DNA from 2 places in the Bacillus sp. XB1 genome. Region 2 is predicted to be linked to the other one. Evidence: a T-box and tRNA genes for the amino acid it is inferred to sense, from the RefSeq annotation. Region 2 holds a T-box; the other holds one or more tRNA genes.

Region 1 (9,426 bases), 340 kb from region 2:
GACGGAAACACCACTTGTTTTACCATTTCAAACCGCGTCGCTCCGAGTGCTAATGAAGCTTCTTTCGTCCCTTTCGCCACAGCTCTCATCGCGTCTTCAGATAGAGATGCAACGGTAGGCATCATCATAAATCCGATAACGATTCCTGGACTAATCGCATTAAAAAACTGTAAATCTGGTATAAGCCTTTGTAAAAGCGGCGTAACAATTGTTAATGCAAAAAAACCATATACAATTGTCGGGATACCTGCTAATAGCTCTAACATCGGCTTTAATATTTTCCGTGCACTATTTGAAGCATATTCGCTTAAAAATACGGCACACGCTAAACCGATAGGAATTGCTACAAACATAGCAATTGCAGTTATAAGGAACGTTCCACATATGAGTGGTAATATACCGAATTTAGGGTCTTCAAAAAATGGTAACCATTCTTTCTCCGTCAAAAAGGAGTATAATGATATTTTTTGAAAAAACATGATTGTTTCATTAGAGAGCGTAAAAACAATTCCAAGTGTCGTCACAATAGAAACGCTAGCAATTATTTTTAGTAATAAAGGCACTATTCGATTGATTCGCTGCGTTTTTTTTCTTTGTTTTGTATTTCTTTCAATCAAATGTTGTACAGAAAATGTAATTTGACTTTTGTCATTATGAGCCAAAGATGAAAACCCCTTTCCACCCTGACATTACCTTTTTATTTCTGTTAACATACGCAGCTGTTCATTGTATTTTTCTTTTCGTAATTTTACATACCCGACCTCTTCAGCGAGGTTACCGACATGCTGAATCATAAACTCAACATAGTTTGCTACATTCATTTTATTTCGGATAGATGCATTATTCACATAAGCAAGTAGCGGCCTAGATAACGGCTTATACTTACCTGATTGAATGGTCTCTTTCGTCGGAAATACACCATTTACTTTTATTGCTTTCACCTTATCTCGATTAGCCATATAATAAGCATATCCTACAAAAGCAATGGCATGTTTATCATTCATTACCCCTTGCATAATAACTTGATCATCTTCAGACAAAGAGACTTTTTTTATAATGCGATGATTTTGTAAGATGACATTTTGAAAATAATCATACGTACCAGAGTCTACGCCTGGTGCATAAAACTTCACTTGTTCACGTGGCCATGTTGAATGAATTTGTGACCATCGCTTCTCTCTTCCATCTTCACTCCAAAGTAGTCGTAACTCGTCTACTGACATATCGTCTACCCATGTATTATGGCGATTCACAACAATCGTAAGACCGTCGTTAGCAACCTCAAAAGGTGTGAACTGAATAGAGTTTTTCTTCATTTCATTTTTCTCGACTTGTTTCATTACTCTCGAAGCATTATTTATATCTACTTCTCCTTTACTGAAACGATTAAATCCTCCCCCAGTTCCAGAAATACTGATGGAAATTTTCACGTCTGGATGCACCTTTGTATATTCCTCCGCTACTGCTTCTATAATAGGAAAAACCGTTGAGGATCCATCAACTCTCACTTCTCCCGTATCATTTAAAGCAAATGCAGTAGACATTTCAAAACAGAGGAACCATATTGATAATACGAAAATCTTAATCGGTGTACGCATCCATTTCACGTGTTCTTCCTCCTAGAAGTAACCGGAAATAACAGGATTACAGATATAAGAATACTGCTAAACTATTAATTCGGTTTTAATTGTTTGTAAAAGTTTTGTAAAGTTCCACAAAAATCAACATACGATACAATTTTAATTCAGTAGTAGCTATTCATTTCCTCTGATGATTTCCCTATAAAATATTTATCCCCTATCCCACCATATACAAGTATCATTTATAGGGCCGCGTTTTTTCAATGTTGTATACTTGTCCACATTTATTACACGATATGCATAAACCATAAAAAAAAGCACACTATCTTTTCATATAGTGTGCTTTTTTACAACTTTTTTATTCATCATCTTGATCTTTGTTTTTATTGTCTTTATCATCTTTTGGAGCTTCACCATTTACTTCTTTGTTTTTCAAATCAAAGTAAGCGTCCATAATTTCACGACCAATATATCCATTAATACCAGTCTTATCATCATGTACCCATGGAACGACAACAGAGAATGCTACTTCTGGATCTTCAAGTGGCGCATAACCTACTAATGTTAAGTTATATGTTTCCACACGTTCACCTTTTGCATTTCTACCAATCTCTTTATCTCCACCATACACAGTTTGAGCTGTACCAGTTTTCCCAGCAGCTTTATATTTTGCACCTGTAAAGTACTTTGTAGCTGTACCACCTGAATCATTATACACTTGTCTAAATCCTTCTTGAACGCGTTTAATTTGCGATTCCGGCATATCAATACGATTTAATACTTTCGGTTCCATAGATTGAACAACTTTCCCAACTTCATCTGGTTTCACTGCCGGTTGACGAATTTCTTTTACAACTTGTGGTTGCATACGATATCCGCCATTGGCAATCGTCGAAATATATTGCGCTAATTGAAGCGGTGTATACGTATCATACTGTCCAATTGATAAATCTAGTAAGAAACCTGGTTGACTACTTCTACCCATCTGACCAGCAGATTCATTCGGTAAATCAATTCCTGTTTTTACACCAAGTCCAAACTGTCCGAAATAATAACGCATCGTATCAAATGCTTTTTGAGGTATATCTAACGTACCACCTCTCACATACTGAACACCGGCGATATTCATCGCTGTTTTAAACATATAAACGTTAGAAGACATTTTTAAAGCTGTAAGGTCATTAATATATCCCATCGTTTTCCAAGACGACTTCGTAGGTGTACCTTTTAATTTAATTGGTTCATCCAATTGTACTGCCCCTGGTTGAATCGCACCAGTTTGATATCCAGTAAGTACTGTTGCACCTTTTACAGTTGATCCCATCGGATAAGAACTTGTCATGGTACCTAATGCAAAGTCATTTACTTTCGTTTGGCCATCTTCGTTAACTAATTGTTTCCCCGCCATAGATAAAACTTCACCATTTTTTGGGTTCATCATTACAACAAATGCGCGATCTAAAAGAGGTTCGCTTCCTTTAAACCTCATTAAATTCTTCGCAAGAATATCTTCCACGCGCTTTTGTAATTCCATATCAATTGTTAAGTTCAGGTCATTACCACTTTGTCCTTTTGATACATTAATCGTTTCTAAAATATTACCGTTTTTATCTGTAACATTTCTAACTTCTGCTTTCGTACCGTGCAGACTATCTTCATACTGTTGTTCAAGATAACTTTTTCCTACTCGGTCATTTCGATTGTAATCACGAACAAGATAGTAATCTAGTCTTTCTCTCGGTAAGCCTTCATCAGATGTCGACACCCCACCAAGTACACTTCGGAATAAATCATCGTACGTATATTTTCGCTCCCAATCAACATTCGTATCTACACCTGGTAATGCTGCTAGGTTTTCACTAATAATCGAATATTCCTTTTCTGTAGCATCCTTTTTAATAACTTGAGGTGTCATTGCATATCCGCCGTCCATCTTACTCTTAATCGCTAGTATTTCTAGATCTTTTGCGGATAATTGATTAATCTCTTCTTCTGTTACACGACTTCGCTGACGCTCGTCTAATTCTTTATCATCAATTTTTTTATCTTTAAACTCTTGACGATCTTTATTCGTAATTTTTTCTTTAGCTTCCTCTTTATGCATAGCAAGCCAATAATCTTTTTTATCGCGATCTGTTAATTTATCTGTCGGTACTTCAATCAAATCTGCTAGCTTTTTCGCTGTTTCTAAGCGATCCTCTGCAGTTGATCCCTTCATTTTTGTAAATGTAATAGTACGAATGGCTGCATTATCTACTACAGGTCGCCCATAACGGTCAAATATTTTCCCACGCGGTACAGGATTACTTATCGTTGAGTTTTCTTTCTTCTCCACTTCATTCTTATATTCTTCACCGCGAACAATTTGTACATATCCGAGCCTTACAATAACCGCGGAGAACATTAAAAACACGCAGAAAAACAACACGTTTAATCGAAAAGGAACGTGGGTCTTTTTCTTATTTTGCTTCTGCTTCTTGCTCATACAAACCCCCTCTACCAACAGCTATGTAATGTGAAAGGGACACCCTCATACAGGTGTCCTCACTGCTGTCTTACATCTTTTTCTATTCTAGCATAAAACAAACGAGAAGTTAACCTTCTGGTTCAGTTTGGTTTTGCGCGTTCTCTTGCGTTACAACACTTGTTTTACTCGCATTTCCCTCATCATATTTGACATTTTTAACTGCAAAATAAATAAGAAAATGTCCAGCACCTAAAATACATAATAAGTAAGGTAAACTTTTTTCAGGTGGAAAGAATAGTACAGCACATAAAAAACTTAAAATGGAACAGATTCTTCCGGCGTTTAACCATAACTCCCGAACAACGACATATTCCACACGCCATTCTCTCGCATTTTTCGCTCTACCAATTACGTCATATGTCATTGATCCGTACGGAACAAGTAAAATAGGATATGCAATCGCAATACATGCCGCATAAATAAGTAATTTCGTGTATGTAACATTGAAAATAACTAAAAAGACGACAGCATATAAAATAATGCCCCCAAGTAAAATTGCTTTTTTTCGCCACTCCTTCTTTAACATACGAGCAACTAAGTAATAACATACAAAGGATACAGCAGAGTTCACTAAACTGTATTTCCCTAATGCGAACTCACTATTAGTTGCTAAATAAACATATACTGAAATGACAAAAATAAACGTCCCTTCTCTCAATCCTTGGAAAAAATGAGCTCGTGTAATCTTTCCCCAATTTTTATCAATCCGTCGTTCTTTCAATACTTGCACGATTTCATAACGCCCTTCACATTCTCTTTTAGATAAAAAGAAGCTTAAGACGACAGCAATTGCAAATAGAACTAATGAAAGAAAGAATATAACAGTATAGCCACTCCATTTCTCCATACGTGAAATTGTGTATCCTGCTGCTATTGGTCCAATCATCCCAGAGAAGGATGTAAGAAGTCCAAGAAACCCATTAAAGAAATCTCTTGTTTCTGGTTCTGTAATTTCAAATGTCAATAAGTTAAAAGCCAACCAGTAAAAACCGTATCCTACTCCTAAAAGAGCCCCCATTAATAGAATATACTGAGAAGCACTTTTCCCTGCTACTAAGACAACGATAAAAAAAATTGCGAGCGTTCCTACCCCTATTCGTAATAAAATCGAGCGATCGATACGTTTCGCTAATTTCCCCCCTACAAGAAATGTGAGAGGCTGTAATACCACGCTGGCTAAATTATACAAGCCAAGATTCACATAATTTTGTGTTTGTTTCCATAAATAAATATTTACAAACGTATTCGATAAAGAAATTGCGAGCGTGTATAAACCTCCTATAAGGAGCAATAACACTAAATCCCGATTCACTTCAACGTCACCAATTATATGTTTCCATTTCATACACAACTCTCCTTTACTTCATGTTCTAGTCTTCCAAAGACAAGCCCAATTATGTAAAAGGAAAGCATAGAAAAAAGCTAGGGGCTCTCCCCTAGCTTTTTCTATATTTGTTACAATTATTTTGCTTCTTGGTAACGTTTTTCAGCAGCGTTCCAATCTACAACGTTCCAGAATGCACCGATGTAGTCTGGACGACGGTTTTGGTAGTTTAAGTAGTAAGCATGCTCCCAAACATCTAAACCGATAACTGGCGTTTTACCTTCAGTTAAAGGAGAATCTTGGTTTGGAGTGCTTGTTACTTCTAACTCACCATTGTTTACTACTAACCAAGCCCAACCAGAACCGAAGCGAGTTGCGCCAGCTTTTGCGAATTCTTCTTTGAATGCATCGAAGCTACCGAATTTTGCTTCAATTGCAGTTGCAAGATCACCTACAGGTTGTCCTCCGCCGTTTGGAGATAGGATTGTCCAGAAGAATGTATGGTTAGCATGTCCGCCACCATTGTTACGTACTGCTGTACGGATTGCTTCTGGTACTTCGTTTAAGTTTGCAACTAATTCTTCTACGCTTTTGTCAGCTAATTCTGCATGACCTTCTAAAGCAGCGTTTAAGTTTGTAATGTACGTGTTGTGATGTTTTGTATGATGGATGTTCATTGTTTCTTTGTCAAAGTGAGGCTCTAAAGCATCATACGCATAAGGTAAATTTGGTAATTCGTGTTTTGCCATTGTTATATTCCTCCCAGTTTATGTATTGCCACTTAAGTGACATACAACTTCATTCTACCCTAATTGCCATAGGGTGCAAACAAATAAATCACATTGTCTTGCTATCATTAAAGTAGCAAAATTCCCACTTCTTTTCAATTAAAATGCTCATATATTCCGTAAAAAAAGCTTCCTTCTACAAGGAAGCTTCCTGCTAACATAATAAACATGTGAAATGGATATGGACCCTGTAGGACTCGAACCTACGACCGGACGGTTATGAGCCGTCTGCTCTAACCAGCTGAGCTAAGGGTCCACAATTATGTATGTAACAACATATCAAATAAAGGAATTCCTATCGGATATGCTCTTTAAGAAATGTAAGATAAATTTACCATATAGAAAAGAAAAGTGTCAATTGTATTTTTCTTATTTAAAAGAAGAAAGTTAATAAAAGAAATTTAGTTATCTCCACTATATGTAAATATAATATATCTTGAGATTCTCTAGATTACTACGTTACAATGATTTTATACATACATAAAGGAAGTGAATCTATGTCCATATTTACCCAATTCGTAAAAAGCATATACTCGCCTAAAGATATGGCGCTATTCCGTTTTCAAAAAATCGGTAAAACCATTTTGTATATTATGCTACTTTGCTTAATTACTACTATTCCAAGAACTTTTTTGTACGGTAGTTTTATCCAAGATGGTGTAAGCATGGTAAATCAAGTCATCGATAAAGATTTACCTGATTTTAAAATTGAAAATGGCGAACTAAAAGCCGATATTGATCAACCTATTGAAAAAGAAGAAGGAAATGCACTTTTCATATTTGATCCAAATTCAACAGACCTAGAAAAATATCAAAATAAAACAGGTTTATTTGTTTTAAAAGATAAAGTAGTCTCTATGGGAAATGGTCAAATACAAACGTATTCCTATAACGATTTGTTAGGTGCATCTCTTGAGAAAAAAGATCTACAAGAATTTATTTCTTTATTCGATAATATTTATCCGATTTTATTATTTGTTATTGGATTCTTAGTGTACCTATTCCAATTATTCATTACTTTTGTAGGCGTGACTTTACTTGCGTTCATCGGTTCTGCTATGAGCGGTCAACGTAAACTATCCTATAAACAAGTTTGGACACTAACTGCATACAGCTACACAATTCCAACAATCTTCTTTATGATTATGGACGCATGTAAAATTGTCGTACCTGGATCAACATTCATCTATATCGCAGTTGTTTTAATTGTTCTGTACTTAACGATTAAAGAAGTTCCAAAACCGAAAGAAAAATAAGAACGAAAAAAATGCCTAAATAGGCATTTTTTTTTTGGACAAGCATATATTCCTAGCAAAGGAGTGAAGAATATGAAAAGATTAGGTATATTCCTATTCGTGCTTGTTCTCGGTTATATATTTTATTACGATATAAAAATCGGTACTTTACCGATGTTAAGTTCATATAAAAAAACAACTGCTGCTCAAACGATTAAAAAAGAAAACACAGACAGTCAACAAAATAAAGAGAACAAAACAGAAAAAGAAACAGATGTATCTTATAAAACAATTGAAGTAAAAACTGGTGAGACAGTTCTTTCTATTACAGAACAAATTAACAAGAAAAAAATTCCTTCCATAGAAAAAGTCATTGACGACTTTAAACAATTAAATAAAAGTACATCTGCTACAAAAATACAAATTGGAAAGTCTTATAAATTCCCCTTATATCAATAAGCTATCACTTAATCCTTGTCAATTACATAAAGGCGCTGATACAATAGTAAAAGTGAAACCGAGTACTTCGGTTTCTATAGCCCTATATCACGTATACTATCATTGATATGAGGGACTAAATAAGAAACTTCTTTTATAAGGAGAGCGATCTATTCGTGAATGAAATGACTCATCGTACAAAAACACGTCCAGTTAAAGTCGGTAATTTAACAATCGGCGGTAATAATGAATTAATTATACAAAGTATGACAACAACAAAAACACATGATGTTGAAGCAACAGTTGCTGAAATTAAGCGTTTAGAAGAAGCCGGCTGTCAAGTCGTCCGCGTTGCCGTTCCAGATGAACGCGCAGCAGATGCTATTGCTGATATAAAAAAACAAATCAACATTCCACTTGTTGCTGATATTCATTTTGATTATCGCCTTGCTTTAAAAGCAATTGAAGGTGGCATTGATAAAGTACGTATCAATCCAGGTAACATTGGTCGTCGCCATAAAGTAGAAGCTGTTGTAAATGCAGCAAAAGAGCGCGGTATTCCAATCCGTATTGGTGTAAACGCTGGTTCATTAGAGCGTCACATTTTAGAAAAGTACGGGTACCCAACTGCAGATGGTATGGTTGAGAGTGCGCTACATCATATTAAAATTTTAGAGGACTTAGATTTCCACGATATTATCGTATCTATGAAAGCCTCTGATGTTAACTTAGCAATTGAAGCATACGAGAAAGCTGCTCGTGCTTTTGATTATCCATTACATTTAGGTATTACAGAGTCCGGAACATTGTTTGCCGGAACTGTAAAAAGTGCTGCTGGTCTTGGAGCAATCTTAAATAAAGGCATCGGAAATACACTACGTATTTCATTAAGTGCTGATCCAGTTGAAGAAGTAAAAGTTGCTCGTGAACTATTAAAATCATTCGGTCTTGCGTCTAACGCAGCAACACTTATCTCTTGTCCAACTTGTGGTCGTATTGAAATTGATTTAATTAGCATCGCTAACGAAGTGGAAGAATACATCTCTACACTTCAAGTACCAATTAAAGTTGCAGTACTTGGTTGCGCTGTAAATGGTCCTGGTGAAGCTCGTGAAGCTGATATCGGTATTGCCGGTGCACGTGGAGAGGGATTATTATTCCGTAAAGGGCAAGTCGTTCGTAAAGTACCAGAAGAAACAATGGTAGAAGAACTGAAAAAAGAGATCGACGTAATTGCTGCTGAAATGGCTGCTGAGCGAGAAAAAGAAAAAGAGACACAAGAACAATAAAAAGAAGGTTGCCACAATATTTGTGAGCAACCTTCTTTTCTACGTAAAAAAGCTCGTCAGTTTAACCGACGAGCTTTTACTTTGCACATTTTGGACAACGACCATATATTTCAAACTTATGACCCGTTACTTCATAACCGGTAAAATCTTTATTCATAAAATCCATTGGGCAGGAAGTAATCTCTTTCGTTCCCCCACAATCCAAACAAATAAAATGATGATGATGTTCCATAATAGAACAAGTA
Region 2 (9,426 bases):
AACACCCGTTATGATTATGCATGTTTCATCATTAGAACATTGCTTACCATCTTGGTTAACAGAACAAATTTATTCCAAAACAGAAATTCCTCAAATACCAGAAAATGATTCTGGTTGGGCGACAAAATTACGCTTAATTCCTTTCCGTGCAGTAGGAGTAGAGAGTCAATTTTTGTGGGCAATTAAGCCTGACAGTGTGCAAGTTGACCATGAAGGTAGTTCTATTGTTGTAAACAAAGTATTAATTGGATTAAATACACAACAGCTTTCTACTAATGGGGAGTATCAATGTATTGTGCATCCAAAAATGTTGATTTCGCAAAAAATGGTAATCGCTTAATAATGAGAGGCGGGATAATATGATGAAATTAAAATTTTATTTAGTATACCTTTGGTATAAAGTATTGCTGAAATTAGGAATTAAGACCGATGAAATTTATTATATTGGTGGAAGTGAAGCGTTGCCACCACCGTTAACAAAAGAAGAAGAGGAAGTTCTTTTGAATAAATTGCCAAAAGGAGATCAGGCAGCAAGGTCATTACTTATTGAACGTAACTTAAGGCTCGTTGTATATATAGCAAGAAAGTTTGAAAATACAGGGATAAATATTGAAGATTTGATTAGTATAGGAACAATCGGCCTTATTAAAGCGGTAAATACATTTAATCCAGAAAAGAAAATAAAATTAGCAACATATGCATCGCGTTGTATAGAAAATGAAATTTTAATGCATTTACGTCGAAATAACAAAAATCGTTCGGAAGTTTCTTTTGATGAACCACTAAACATTGATTGGGATGGGAATGAACTGTTATTGTCTGACGTGTTAGGTACAGATGATGATATTATTACAAAAGATTTAGAAGCTACTGTAGATCGTCACCTTTTAATGAAAGCATTACACCAATTAAATGATCGTGAAAAACAAATTATGGAACTTCGGTTTGGGCTTGCTGGAGGAGAGGAAAAGACGCAAAAAGATGTGGCTGATATGCTTGGGATTTCACAGTCATACATTTCGCGTTTAGAAAAAAGAATTATAAAAAGATTACGAAAAGAATTTAATAAAATGGTGTAAAGAATAAGACCAGCCGTTATGTAGGCTGGTCTTATTCTATTTAGTTGTATTAGGAAAGATAATTTAAATAACAAATCGTGAAAAAACCACATGCATAAAATCCCCTTCAAAGGAAATACTTTACACTGTACAGCAACTCCCGATAGGAGGGAACACTTTGACGAGAAACAAAGTAGAAATTTGCGGTGTTGATACAGCTAAACTTCCAGTATTAAAAAATGAAGAGATGCGTAAATTATTTCGTGAAATGCAAAGTGGAGAGATAAGCGCAAGAGAAAAATTAGTGAATGGAAACTTACGTCTTGTACTGAGCGTCATCCAAAGATTTAATAACAGAGGAGAATATGTTGACGATTTATTTCAAGTTGGTTGCATCGGACTTATGAAATCAATTGATAATTTTGATTTAGGCCAAAATGTAAAATTTTCAACGTATGCTGTGCCGATGATTATTGGGGAAATACGCAGATATTTGCGTGATAATAATCCGATTCGCGTATCGCGCTCATTGCGAGATATTGCGTATAAAGCTTTGCAAGTAAGAGAAAAGTTGATTGCAGAAAATTCAAAAGAACCAACAGCAATGGATATTGCAAAAGTGCTAGAAGTAACTCATGAAGAGATAGTATTTGCTTTAGATGCAATTCAAGATCCAGTTTCATTATTTGAACCGATTTATAATGATGGGGGAGATCCTATCTTTGTTATGGATCAGTTAAGTGATGAAAAACAAAAGGACGAGCAGTGGGTTGAAGAATTAGCATTGAAAGAAGGAATGAAGCGTTTAAATGATAGAGAGAAAATGATTATTAGAAAACGTTTCTTCCAAGGAAAGACACAGATGGAAGTTGCAGAAGAAATTGGGATTTCCCAAGCGCAAGTATCACGTTTAGAGAAGTCAGCCATTAAACAAATGAATAAAACGATTCAAGGATAAGGTCTCACCAATTATGGTGAGACCTTTTTATATGTAATATGGTTTGTGCTCATAGTAGGGGATTTGTGTTCATATAATGAAACTAGCATGGTGTTTCGTGTAGGTGGCTTCCTGTAAATATGAGAAACAGTTTCCAATTTGTCATATAAGGGAGAGGATAAAAATGGTGATACGAATTTCAGAGTTACAGATGAAGGATGTTATAAATATTTCAGATGGAAAAAGGATTGGGAATATTGGAGATATTGAAATTGATATGAACACAGGGAAAATTTGTTCTGTTATTATTTCCAAACAGACACGTATGCTAGGTATTTTTGGAAAAGATGTTGAGATTGTAATTCCTTGGAAGGAAATTGTGAAAATTGGGGAAGATGTCATACTTGTAAGAGTAAATCCTGTTAATTCTGTAACAGAATCAATACAAACACCGACAATTTCATAAAGAATATTACAAATTCCTCTTTTTTTTCTGTTAGGATTATGAAAAAATAAAAGTATGGTAAAATAGACAGGAAGTACCATGCTTTTTTCTGTTATTTTAATTAAAAGGAGCCGCTTTATTATGAGAGAACCATTTAAATATGTGGACGGTATACTGTATTTACAAGCGTGGAAAGAACTTGGAAACATTACTGCTGGATTTACGACAAAAGATGGTGGGATAAGTACGGGCTCCTTTCATGCGATGAATTTAGGATTACATGTGAATGATATCGTGGAGAACGTTCATGAAAACAGACGCATTTTAGCAAATAAGTTACAAAAACCATTAGAAAATTGGATTTGCTCTGAACAAGTTCATGCTCATCATGTTGAAAAAGTAGGGCAACAGGAAAAGGGAAGTGGTGTCTATTCATATGAGGACGGCATTTCAAAAACAGATGGCATTTATACGAGTAATGAAGATGTTCTGTTAACGTCTTGTTACGCGGATTGTGTTCCGCTCTATTTTTATGCACCATCACATGGTATGATAGGACTTGCGCATGCTGGATGGAAAGGCACTGTACAAGAGATTGCAAAGGAAATGATTCAAAAGTGGAATGCAGAAGGTATTTCAAGTGATGAAATTCATGTTGCAATTGGGCCGTCGATCGGATCTTGTTGTTATGTTGTGGATGATCGTGTATTAACAGCAGCACAGGAAGTAGTTAGGGGTGCTGTTCCTCATCAAAAAATTTCTGACGGGCAGTACGCAATTAATTTAAAAGAAATTAATCGTATATTATGTGTACAAGCAGGCATAAAAGAAGAGCATATTGTAATGTCATCTCTTTGTACAAGCTGTGAAGAGCAACTATTTTTCTCTCATCGTCGTGATCAAGGTAAGACAGGAAGAATGTTGAGTTTCATAGGTTTTAAGGAGGAAGAAAGCAAGTGACAGTACAAGAAAATTTAGAAATTGTAAACGAAGCTATTAAAGAATCTTGCGCTCGAGCTGGACGTTCGTTGCAAAATATTAAACTTGTTGCAGTTACAAAAACTGTAGGGATTGAAAAAACAAACGAAGTAATTGAAGCTGGAGTTATCGATTTAGGTGAAAATAGAAATGAAGGTTTCTTACAGAAATACGAGCATTTCGGTTCAAAAGTTAATTGGCACTTTATTGGCTCATTACAAACGAGAAAAGTAAAAGAAATCATTAATGAAATTGATTATTTACATTCGTTAGATCGTCTTTCACTGGCGAAAGAAATTCAGAAACGTGCTGATAAGAAAGTGAAATGCTTTATTCAAGTGAAAACCTCATCTGAAGAATCGAAGCAAGGATTGGCAATAGAAGAGGTTGTTTCTTTTATTCAAAGTTTGCAAGAATTCGATAAAATTGAAGTGGTTGGACTAATGACGATGGCTCCATTTACAGAAGAAGAGGAAGAAATCAGACGCTGTTTTAAGGAATTACGTATGCTGCAAACAGAGGTGCAGGAGCTAGAGTTATTACATGCGCCATGTAAAGAATTATCAATGGGAATGTCCAACGATTACAAGATTGCAATTGAAGAAGGGGCTACATATATTCGTTTGGGAACGATTTTAGTAGGAAAAGCGTAAAAGGAAGGAGAATCTTATTATGAGTTGGTCAAAAGTAAAATACTTCTTTTTTGATACACCGGAAGAAAAAGAAGCAGCTCAATATGGTTATGAAAAGGAGCAAACAGACATGAAAAAGCAGCAAGATCCACCAGAACAACAAGACGTTACGTTTCCGAAAGCGCAACCGAAGCAAAATGTTGTGAGTATTGAAACAGCAAAACAATCTTCAAAAGTTGTTTTATTAGAACCACGCACATATTCGGAAGCACAAGGGATTGCGGACCACTTAAAAGGTAGACGAGCTGTTGTAATTAATTTGCAGAGAATGTCTACTGATCAAGCGGTACGTATCGTTGACTTTTTAAGTGGTACTGTATACGCTATAGGCGGGGACATTCAAAAAATAGGGCCGAAAACATTTATGTGTACACCTGAAAATGTAGATATTGTTGGTGCGATTTCAGAGTTATTCGGTGAAGAAGAAGAAACAAATATAAAGAGGTGGTAATACGCCATGACAACAGTTTTTATAGTGTTAAGTTATGCTATCGAGATTTACTCGTGGGCACTTATTATTTACATTCTCCTATCATGGTTTCCTGGTGCAAAGGAATCATCTTTTGGAGAGTTCCTGGCACGTATTTGTGAACCGTATTTAGAACCATTCCGCCGCTTTATTCCGCCGCTTGGAATGATTGATATTTCTCCAATCGTTGCGATCTTTGCGTTGAAACTTGCTAAAACTGGTTTGTTCAGTTTATTAAGCTATTTCTTATAGTAAGAAGGTAAATACATGAGCATCTACGAACATTTTAGGCCTGATGAGGAGGTCTTTGTGGATAAAGTGCTAGAGTGGAAGCGAGCGGCGGAGTACCATCAAGTGAAGTTAACGGATTTTCTCGATCCTAGGCAACAACAAATTGTTTCTATGGTAATAGGACAAGGTGATGTTGCTGTGCAATTTGGTGGTGCAACGCCTAATGCAGAGCGTAAAAGAGCACTTATTTATCCAGACTATCTAGAATTAAATGAAGAAGAATTTCAAGTAGAAGTATTAGAAATTGACTATCCTTCCAAGTTTTATACGCTAGAACATAGGCAAATATTAGGTACATTTATGTCTCTTGGTTTAACAAGAGAAAAATGTGGTGATATTTTGCTGCAAGAAAATCGTGCCCAAATTGTAGTTGCGAAAGAAATTGTATCGTATATTGAGATGAACTTACAATCAATAGGGAAAGTAAAAGTCTCTTTAGCGTCAGTGCAAGGAGAACAAATTCTACAGATACATGAAACGTGGGGAGAGAAATCTGGAACGGTTTCTTCACTTCGTTTAGATGTTATGTTAGCTGAAATGTTACATTTATCTAGACAGAAAGTACAACCTTTCATAAAAAATGGTTTAGTAAAAGTCAATTGGAAAACAGTGGAGCAAACTTCTTATGAATGTTATCCAGGAGATGTTTTTTCTGTTAGAGGATATGGCCGAAGTAAATTATTTTCTGTAGAAGGTAGAACAAAACGCGACAAATGGAGAATTTTGTATGGTATACTAAAATGATTGGTTTTTTAGAAGGAAATCCTCCTATTTTGTCGAAGAAAAGATATAATTGAAAGAGGAAATTTAGATAACTACTTGGAGGTGGCGTTGTGCCGTTAACACCATTAGATATTCATAACAAAGAATTTGGTCGCGGATTCCGTGGCTATGATGAAGATCAAGTAAATGAGTTTCTTGATCAAATTATCAAAGATTATGAATTGGTCATTCGTGAGAAAAAAGCTTTAGAAGAAAAAGTTGCGCAGTTAGAAGGGAAGTTAGATCATTTCTCTAATATTGAAGATACGTTAAACAAATCTATCGTTGTTGCACAAGAAGCAGCGGAAGAAGTAAAACGTAATGCGCAAAAAGAAGCGAAATTAATTGTGCGTGAAGCTGAAAAGAATGCTGATCGTATTATTAACGAAGCATTAGTAAAATCAAGAAAAGTTGCTTTTGATATTGAAGAGCTAAAGAAACAAGCGAAAGTATTCCGAACTCGTTTCCGTATGTTATTAGAAACACAGCTTGAGATGTTAAACAACGATGATTGGGATAAACTAATTGAATTAGAAGACGAAGTAGATGAACTGTTGAAAAAAGAAGAAACAGTGTAAGCTTGACGTTTTTCTCATTATTACATATAATTTTAAACAACATATTTATTAAGAAAAACGAAGATAGGGATAAGTACCTTTTCAAACCTTATATAGCGAACTGAGGATGGTGTAAGCTCAGGATAAGGAGATAGTGGGAATATCACCCTGGAGTTCCGCGCTGAACAAATAGAGTAAGCGTAGGCGTGTATTCGCGTTAAGAATATAAAGAGGATTCTATACATATGTATATAATCTACTAGGGTGGTACCGCGGGAGACTTTCTCGTCCCTTTTGGGGATGAGAAGGTCTCTTTTTTATTCCGTTTTTTAAGTATTTCTTTTATACATGTAAGGAGGAATTGAGCATGGAGTACAAAAATACATTACTGATGCCAAAAACAGAGTTCCCAATGCGTGGGAATTTACCAAAACGTGAGCCTGCAATGCAAGAAAAATGGGCTGAAATGAATATTTACGAAAAAGTACAAGAACATACAAAAGGTCGTCCTTTATTTGTATTGCATGATGGACCTCCATATGCGAATGGTGACATTCATATGGGACATGCATTAAATAAAGTATTAAAAGACTTTATTGTTCGTTATAAATCAATGACTGGTTTTAGTGCGCCATATGTTCCGGGATGGGATACGCACGGTTTACCAATTGAACAAGCTTTAACAAATAAAGGTGTAAAACGTAAAGAAATGACAGTTGCTGAGTTCCGTAAGTTATGTGCAGAGTATGCATATGAACAAGTAGAACGTCAACGTGAACAATTTAAGCGTCTAGGTGTACGTGCAGATTGGGATAATCCATATATTACTTTAGAGCCAGCTTATGAAGCACAACAAATTAAAGTGTTTGGTGACATGGCGAAAAAAGGTTATATCTATAAAGGTCAAAAACCAGTTTACTGGTCTCCAACGAGTGAATCTGCTTTAGCGGAAGCTGAAATTGAATATCAAGATAAAAAATCAGCATCTATTTACGTAGCATTCCCTGTAAAAGATGGAAAGAACGTATTAGAAGGTGATGAAAAGTACATCATTTGGACAACAACACCTTGGACATTACCTGCAAACTTAGGTATTTCTGTTCATCCAGAGCTTGAATATAGCATTGTAAAAGTAAATGATGAGAAATATATCATTGCTTCTGAGCTGTTTGAGACAGTTGCAAAAACGTTAGAGTGGGAAAATGCTGAAGTTGTGAAAACAGTAAAAGGTAGCGAACTTGAGTATACAGTTGCAAAACATCCATTCTACGATCGTGATTCATTAGTTATGCTAGGAGATCACGTAACAACAGATGCAGGTACAGGTTGTGTTCATACAGCACCAGGACACGGGGAAGATGACTTCGTTGTTGGTAAAAAGTATGGATTAGAAGTACTTTGCCCAGTCGATGATAAAGGTGTATTAACAAATGAGGCACCTGGATTTGAAGGCTTATTCTATGATAAAGCTAACAAACCAATTACAGAAAAATTAGAAGAAGTAGGCGCGTTACTGAAACTAACATTCATTACACATTCATACCCACATGATTGGAGAACGAAAAAACCAATTATTTTCCGTGCGACAGCACAGTGGTTTGCATCTATTGAAGCATTCCGTAAAGAGTTAATAGAAGCTGTAGCAGAAACAAAATGGGTACCAGCATGGGGAGAAACTCGTCTTCATAATATGGTTCGTGACCGTGGTGACTGGTGTATTTCTCGTCAGCGTGCATGGGGTGTGCCAATTCCGGTATTCTATGCTGAGAATGGTGATCCAATTATTACGGATGAAACAATTAACCATGTAGCAGATTTATTCCGTGAACACGGTTCTAACGTATGGTTCGAGCGTGAAGCAAAAGATCTATTACCAGAAGGATTTACACATCCAGGTAGCCCAAATGGTGAATTCCGTAAAGAAACAGACATCATGGATGTATGGTTCGATTCAGGTTCTTCTCACCAAGCGGTATTAGAAGAGCGCGAAGATTTACAGCGTCCAGCTGATTTATATTTAGAAGGATCTGACCAGTATCGTGGTTGGTTTAACTCTTCATTATCAACAGCAGTTGCTGTAACAGGTAAAGCTCCATATAAAGGCGTACTAAGCCACGGTTTCGTACTAGATGGTGAAGGACGTAAAATGAGTAAGTCGATTGGAAACATCGTCGTACCGAAGAAAATCATGGATCAATTAGGCGGAGACATTTTACGCTTATGGGTATCTTCTGTTGACTATCAATCTGACGTACGTATTTCAGATGATATTTTAAAACAAGTAGCAGAAGTGTATCGTAAAATCCGTAACACATTCCGTTTCTTATTAGGAAACTTAGACGACTTTAAGCCAAGTGAAAATGCAGTAGCTGTAGCTGAACTTCGTGAAGTAGATCGTTACATGTTAGTAAAATTAAATGACTTAATTACAAAAGTTAAAGAAGCATATGAGACATACGATTTCGCTGCTGTGTATCATGCAATTCATAACTTCTGTACAATTGATTTAAGTTCATTCTACTTAGACTTTGCAAAAGACATCTTATACATTGAAGGTGCAAACCACGAAGATCGTCGTGCAATTCAAACTGTATTATATGATGTTCTTGTTGCGTTAACGAAACTTGTAACACCAATCTTACCGCACACAGCTGATGAAGTATGGCCATATATTCCAGGCGTAACAGAAGAAAGTGTACAATTAACTGATATGCCAGAAGCTGTACAATTAGATGACGCGGAAGCGTTAAAAACAAAATGGGATGCATTTATGACATTACGTGATGACGTGTTAAAAGCACTAGAAGTAGCTCGTAATGAAAAAGTAATCGGTAAGTCATTAAATGCAAGCATTACGCTATATCCAACTGCAGAAATGAAAGCTATGTTAGAGTCTATTAGCGAAGACTTAAAGCAATTATTCATCGTTTCTGAGTATAAACTTGGTGGTATGATGGATGAAGCGCCAGCAGATGCACCGAAGTATGAACATACAGCGGTTGTTGTTGTTCAAGCAACTGGTGAAACATGTGAACGTTGTTGGGTAGTTTCAGAAACAATTGGTAAAGATGCTGAACATGAAACATTATGTGAGCGTTGTGCAACAGTTGTTAAAGAAAACTATGTAAAATAATAAAAAACTGACTGCTATTGATGCGGTCAGTTTTTTTGTTGATGGTATATCAAGATCACTTTCAGACTCTTTCCTGTGAAGGAAAAATGTGTGTGAGGTAAGCA

Evidence for each region. A T-box is a leader RNA that pairs with one kind of tRNA and senses whether it is charged. The one in region 2 lies ahead of ileS2 (isoleucine--tRNA ligase), so its partner is inferred to be a tRNA-Ile.
Region 1: it has a tRNA-Ile gene. The T-box ahead of ileS2 (isoleucine--tRNA ligase) is inferred to sense a tRNA for this amino acid. The anticodon was not compared.

The regions. Positions count from the first base shown of each region.
Region 1 covers NZ_JBNRIL010000002.1:572,201-581,626, reverse strand. The annotation lists gene pstC (phosphate ABC transporter permease subunit PstC) at 1-662, opposite strand, end outside; gene ACK1U5_RS18250 (PstS family phosphate ABC transporter substrate-binding protein) at 690-1,607, opposite strand; gene ACK1U5_RS18245 (peptidoglycan D,D-transpeptidase FtsI family protein) at 1,939-4,065, opposite strand; gene ACK1U5_RS18240 (MFS transporter) at 4,175-5,452, opposite strand; gene sodA (superoxide dismutase [Mn]) at 5,569-6,180, opposite strand; tRNA gene ACK1U5_RS18230 (tRNA-Ile) at 6,402-6,475, opposite strand; gene yqgB (protein YqgB) at 6,717-7,475, shown strand; gene yqfZ (protein YqfZ) at 7,548-7,913, shown strand; gene ispG (flavodoxin-dependent (E)-4-hydroxy-3-methylbut-2-enyl-diphosphate synthase) at 8,078-9,181, shown strand; gene ACK1U5_RS18210 (Fur family transcriptional regulator) at 9,258-9,426, opposite strand, start outside.
Region 2 covers NZ_JBNRIL010000002.1:907,784-917,209, forward strand. The annotation lists gene spoIIGA (sigma-E processing peptidase SpoIIGA) at 1-340, shown strand, start outside; gene sigE (RNA polymerase sporulation sigma factor SigE) at 360-1,079, shown strand; gene sigG (RNA polymerase sporulation sigma factor SigG) at 1,237-2,016, shown strand; gene ACK1U5_RS20120 (YlmC/YmxH family sporulation protein) at 2,180-2,461, shown strand; gene pgeF (peptidoglycan editing factor PgeF) at 2,582-3,400, shown strand; gene ACK1U5_RS20130 (YggS family pyridoxal phosphate-dependent enzyme) at 3,397-4,071, shown strand; gene ACK1U5_RS20135 (cell division protein SepF) at 4,091-4,561, shown strand; gene ACK1U5_RS20140 (YggT family protein) at 4,568-4,831, shown strand; gene ACK1U5_RS20145 (YlmH family RNA-binding protein) at 4,847-5,614, shown strand; gene divIVA (septum site-determining protein DivIVA) at 5,704-6,210, shown strand; T-box leader at 6,262-6,485, shown strand; gene ileS2 (isoleucine--tRNA ligase) at 6,557-9,322, shown strand.